Regions from separate parts of the Ruegeria sp. BA12 genome, predicted to be linked through region 1. Evidence: riboswitches for the same ligand, from Rfam matches in the RefSeq annotation. Region 1 holds a riboswitch; the other holds the start of a gene.
What was found. Region 1 has a riboswitch for thiamine pyrophosphate ahead of thiC (phosphomethylpyrimidine synthase ThiC). Riboswitches for the same ligand answer to the same signal wherever they lie in the genome.

Region 2: linked by a shared signal. The riboswitch ahead of thiB (thiamine ABC transporter substrate binding subunit) and the one ahead of thiC (phosphomethylpyrimidine synthase ThiC) in region 1 are both predicted to bind thiamine pyrophosphate.

The regions. Positions count from the first base shown of each region.
Region 1 covers NZ_JBQFVF010000007.1:15,742-18,882, reverse strand. The annotation lists gene ACR0B0_RS13990 (GlxA family transcriptional regulator) at 1-200, opposite strand, end outside; TPP riboswitch at 1,148-1,267, shown strand; gene thiC (phosphomethylpyrimidine synthase ThiC) at 1,376-3,141, shown strand, end outside.
Region 2 covers NZ_JBQFVF010000007.1:200,567-203,707, reverse strand. The annotation lists gene ACR0B0_RS14800 (ABC transporter permease family protein) at 1-740, opposite strand, end outside; gene thiB (thiamine ABC transporter substrate binding subunit) at 716-1,696, opposite strand; TPP riboswitch at 1,729-1,833, opposite strand; gene ACR0B0_RS14790 (GDP-mannose 4,6-dehydratase) at 2,084-3,124, opposite strand.

The DNA.
Region 1 (3,141 bases):
TTGCCCTTTAGCAATCCAGCCTGCGCGAGCACAATTGCACCCGTATCCAACCCACCAACTATTGCACCGCCTGCATCCCATTTTTGAAGAGCCGCCTTGAACTGGCGTGTCCCGTGGCGTTCAGGCGTCCAGCTTGTACTTACGAGAACGAGCCAAGGCTTGCCCCTGACCACGTTTGCCAAAGGAGCAGTATCAACCACCAGGCCGCTGCTGGATTCGATGTGACCACCAACCTCCGAAACATAGGTCCAGGAAAACCGCACCAATCCTGACAGGTAATTCGCAGTTCTAAAAGGATCGATGAAAGATGTCGTTGCCGAAACGTTGAAATGCGGGCTCACCAAAACTACGATGCCTAACGTTTGATCAATTGATTTCGCCATGGCTGATTTTGTAAAGTATGGTCCAAAAATATCAAATCGATTTCTTTTCTTTCATTTGTTTGGTGTCTTTTGGAGCTCCAAAACCAACAGCTTGCCGGGGACAGAAAGCAGTCCTGCGGTAGTTTAGAAGCACCACAAGCAGACCTTGGCGCAAATTTGACGAAGGCCCGCTTCGTCCGCAAACTGTAAATTCACCCATCTTTTGATTGCGCACTTGCAGCGAATGTCCGTAATGTCGAGCCGCACTGCAGAATGCTGAACGACCGACTAAAGTCCGGTAAGGGCCGGAAGTGATCAGGGCAGGGCACTTAGTCGCTCAACATTGTTCAGCACAAAACCTTACGCTGTGAAGCTTTCGGTCTGCGAGTTGTGTCCGCTCTCGGAAGTTCCCAATGCGCGTCGCAGTCGACGATCGTATTGCTGCAGTCTGAGACAAGCTTGATAAGTCCAAGTCAGCGAAATCCACCAAAATGCATGAAAATCTTAAGTCGTTGAATTATGGGGAAGACAAGTCTCATTAATTACGTACTCCGACAATTCTCCCTCAAAAGAGGCAATATTTCTATAATACGTCTTATGTTAAATAACAGCGTTTAACTTACCGTCGATGTGCGGAGTATCTGTCGAATAGGTCGGCCCGCACATCAGATAGCGACCGTATTTCTGGTGACGTGCTGCACCGAACGGAAGGTCCCGGCCGTTCGAGAAAATCTGAAACAAATGAATTTTGGTGCTTGTTTAAGCCGTGAACCTCAAGCTAAACCACCTGTACGCAGGGGAGTCCCACCAAGGGGACTGAGAGGCTGACGGGGCAATGCCCGGCGACGCGACCCTTTGAACCTGACCCAGTTGATACTGGCGTAGGAAGCTAGGGCGCGCAGGCCACAATACCGGGCAAGCGCACTCCGAACAGGGGCTGTCTGCCTTCTCGTTTCCCCAAGCCAAAACTCATCTGGTGTCTTTTTAAGTTGAACTGCTTGAGGAGCACCAACATGAACGTCCCTAACCCCAAAATCACCGCCGGTGAACTGCCCGCATCGCGCAAGATCTATGTAAACGGCACAGTGCACCCGGATGTGCGCGTGCCAATGCGTGAAATTTCGGTCCACCCCACGGCGGGGGAGCCACCCTTGCCCGTGTATGACAGTTCAGGGCCGTATACCGATCCGCAGGTGATGACGGACATTCGGCAAGGTCTGGCGCCGCTGCGTCGCAAGTGGATTGAGGCTCGAGCAGATGTCGAAGAATATGATGGACGTGAGATCAAACCGGAAGACAACGGTTTTGTCGAAGGTGATCGGCTAACGCCCGAGTTCCCTGTGCGCCCGCGCCCTCTGCGCGCCAAGGATGGAAAGGCTGTGACGCAACTGGCCTATGCTCGCGCCGGCATCGTCACCCCGGAAATGGAATTCATCGCCATCCGTGAAAACCAACTGCGCGAGGCTGTCGTTGAACAGCGCGACGGCAATGATTGGGGTGCAAACATCCCTGATTATGTGACCCCGGAATTCGTGCGGGACGAGGTCGCCGCTGGTCGCGCCATTATCCCTGCGAATATCAACCACCCTGAAAGCGAACCGATGATCATCGGGCGTAATTTCCTGGTCAAGATCAACGCCAATATGGGTACCTCGGCTGTGACCTCTTCGATGGAAGAAGAGGTCGATAAAATGGTCTGGTCGATCCGTTGGGGTGCTGATACCGTCATGGACCTGTCGACCGGCCGCAACATCCACAACACCCGTGAATGGATCATCCGCAACAGCCCGGTGCCGATTGGCACCGTGCCGTTGTATCAAGCGCTGGAAAAGGTCAACGGCATTGCCGAGGACCTGACATGGGAAGTGTTCCGTGACACGCTGATCGAACAGGCCGAACAAGGCGTCGACTATTTCACCATCCATGCAGGCGTGCGCCTGCATATGGTACCGATGACGGTAAAACGGGTTACCGGTATTGTGTCGCGCGGTGGGTCGATCATGGCCAAGTGGTGCTTGCATCACCACAAGGAAAGCTTCCTCTATGAGCATTTCGACGAAATCTGCGACATCTGCCGGGCCTATGATGTGTCGTTCAGCCTAGGCGATGGTCTGCGCCCCGGCTCTATCGCCGACGCCAATGATGAGGCACAATTTGCCGAGCTTGAGACGCTGGGTGAGCTGACCAAAATCGCGTGGGCCAAGGATTGTCAGGTGATGATCGAAGGCCCCGGACACGTAGCCATGCACAAGATCAAAGAAAACATGGACAAGCAATTGGAGTGTTGCCACGAGGCGCCCTTTTACACGCTTGGCCCCCTGACCACCGATATCGCGCCGGGCTATGACCACATCACCAGCGGTATTGGTGCTGCGATGATTGGCTGGTTTGGTTGTGCGATGCTCTGCTATGTCACGCCGAAGGAACATCTGGGGCTGCCGGACCGGGATGATGTGAAAACTGGGGTTATCACCTATAAGATAGCGGCTCATGCCGCTGATCTGGCAAAGGGTCTGCCGGGCGCACAACGTCGTGACGATGCGCTGTCCCGCGCCAGGTTCGAGTTCCGCTGGGAAGATCAGTTCAACCTGTCGCTGGACCCGGAAACGGCGCGGGAATTCCACGACCAAACCTTGCCCAAACAAGCGCACAAGGTGGCGCATTTCTGTTCCATGTGCGGGCCGAAATTCTGCTCGATGCGGATCAGCCACGACATTCGAACTGAAGCGCAGAAAGAGGGGATGGAGGCCATGGCCGCCAAATTCCGTGAAGGCGGCGA
Region 2 (3,141 bases), 180 kb from region 1:
GCGGTCAAGGCCAGTTGCACCGCAGAAAGCAACGCCGCGCGGCCAAGGTCGAAATCGTAGGTAAAGGATTGATAGATCGCGAGTTCAAGTGTCGTTGCGCGAGGCCCTCCGCCAAGAGTCAACGCGACGGCAAAGCTAGTCAGGCAAATCGCAAAGATCACGGCCAGAACACCCGGCAGAATGCGCCTTAACATTGGCAGTTCGATCAGACGGAACATGGCAAAGCCGTCGCACCCCAATTGCGCGGCCAACCGAAATCTTTCTGCCGGAATTTCCTGCCACGCCTGCAGGATCAGCCGCGTGGCAAGTGGCAGGTTGAAAAATACATGGGCTAGAACCACCCCGTGCAACCCATAGATGCGCAGCGGCGGCAAACCAAACAGACCTAAAAAGTCTGAAATCCAGCCTGCACGTCCGAAAACCTGCAACAACCCAAGGATCGCGACGATGACCGGCAGGATAAAGGGGGCGCCCAATAGGGCGATCAGGGCAGACCGTCCACGAAACCGACGCCGCGCCAGTGCCCGGGCGACCGGAATAGCCAGCCCGGCACTGAACAGCGCAGACAACACCGCCTGAACCAGCGTAAAGCGCAGCGCCGCCCAATCGGCCGGACCCAACCCACCCGCTGTATCAGCGCGCAGGGCTACCGCGGCCAATGTGCCCAATATCAGCGCAGCAACCAGTGCCGCTGCGCCAACACCCGGCCAAGGGCTTACTGGCTGAGCGCGCCCAACCATTCCGCAAGCGCCTGATCCCGCACGGCGGCGGCTTCATCCGGGGTATACAGCAAGGATTTCTCAGGCGTGATCAACGTGTCAAACCCTTCGGGCAGGCCAGCCGCAGGGGTCACTGCCGGATACATCCAGTTGGTGGTCGGGATGATCTGCTGGAAGGTGTCCGAGACCATGAATTCCAGAAATTGATCCGCCAGTTCGGGCTGATCGGTACCGGCCAGCTTCGCCGCAACTTCAACCTGCATGTAGTGCCCTTCGTCAAAGGCGGCCGCTGCTTTGCTGGCGTCATCCTCGGCGATCAAGTGATAAGCAGGCGATGTGGTGTAGCTGAGCACCATGTCCGCCTCACCCTCAAGAAACAGGCCATACGCCTCGGACCAACCTTTGGTCACGGTCACGATATTGTCGGCAAGCCCGGCCCAGATTTCGGGGGCTTCGTCTCCATAAGACGCTTTGACCCACAACAGCAGCCCCAGACCCGGAGTGGACGAGCGCGGGTCTTGAATAATGATCTTGGTTTCACCCTCGGCCAGTTCACGGAAATTGGCAGGTGCCGCCGCATCTGCGTTATGGACAAAAGCAAAATAGCCCCAGTCATAAGGCGCGAACACGTCATCTGACCATTCAATCGGCAGGGTATAATCGGCGCTGACCGAGTTGGGAGCAAACAAGCCAGTTTCCTTGGCCGCTGCGATCAGGCCGGTATCCAGCCCAAGCACCACATCGGCGTCCGTGTTTTCACCCTCAAGCCGAAGACGCGACAACAGCGCCGCGCCGTCTTCGACGCCCACAAGGTTCAGATCACAGTTGCATACTGCTTCGAAAGCTTCTTCTACTTTCGGGCCCGGACCCCAGTCCGAGACAAAGCTGTCATAGGTGTAAACGGTCAGCTGAGGTTTGTCGGCCGCGACAGCCGCTGTTGCGCTCAGAAGTCCCGCAGCAATCATCAGATGTTTCATGTCATCCTCCATTGCGGCGAGAGGGCAAGGGTGGATGAAACCGTTACCTTTCCCTCCGCCGGTTCTAGCCGGTTCAGGTTCTACGGGTTCGCCAAAGGCATCTCAGCGCGGCAGGCCACGCACCCCGAGGTGAGGTTGTCAGTAGGTTGGAACGGACGAAAAGACAACCGGGTTAAAGTGTTTTTTGGATGCTCAAATTGGCATCCGTTCAGTTGGACTGAGAGATGCGCAACCTAATCGCCCTGTGGAACAATCACCGTGGAAAAGGTTTTGAACTACGTTCCAGGTACTGGAACGGTTTGCGTTTTTACCCTTGAGAACTTCAGAGGCCGAATCTCAAAACTGAGAGGACGGCCACCAGTCTTTTAGGCCTGAAGGCTAACCATCTTACCTTTCGGTCCCAGCCGCGTTGGGACGATAAAAGTCGCGGTACCACTTAACAAACTCAGCCACACCATCTTCGATCGAAGTCCTTGGTTGATAACCGGTCAATTCCCTGAGCAGCGATGCATCGGCCCAAGTTGCGGGCACGTCACCGGGCTGCATTGGCATCATGTTTTTATTCGCCTTGATGCCAGTGACCGTTTCGATAGCTTCAATAAACGCGGTCAGCTGTACCGCATCATTGTTGCCGATATTCACCACTCGATGGGGGGCGACCGGTGACAAACTGTCCCCTTCTGGAACATTGCCGTCTGCGGGGCGCACAGGGACGGCGTCCATCAGCAGGCGGATCGCCTCAACCAAATCTTCGACATAAGTAAAGTCGCGTTTCATGTCACCGTGATTATAGACATCGATCGCATTGCCCTCGAGGATCGCTTTGGTGAATTTGAACAGCGCCATGTCCGGGCGACCCCAAGGGCCATAGACGGTGAAAAACCGGAACATGGTGATCGGCAAATCGAACAGATGCGCATAGGAATGGGCCATGCTTTCGGTCGATTTCTTGGTGGCCGCGTAGAACGACATCTGATGATCGGCGCGTTGGGTTTCCTTATAGGGCATCTCGGTATTGGCGCCAAAGGCCGAAGAAGTCGAAGCCAACAGCATGTGTTTTGGCGGATGCGCCCGCGCAGCTTCCAGAATTTCGAAAGTCCCTATCACATTGCTTTCCAGATACGAGCGCGGATTCTCGATCGAATAGCGCACCCCAGCTTGGGCAGCGAGGTGAATGACATAGTCAAAACCATGTTCCCCGAACAGCTCCATCATCAGGCCGGGATTTTCGACCTTGCCGATGACGGGCGAAAAATTCTTACCATTGGGTTCGCGCGCCAGCATGTCGTGGCGGGCCTTTTTCAACGACACATCATAATAATCGTTCAGAGAGTCCAACCCCACTACGTGGTACCCTTGGGCCAGCAGAAGCTTGCTCAGATGAAAGCCAATAAAACCGGCTGACCCGGTGATGAGAACGCTCTGCATAATGTTGCCCTTGTAAA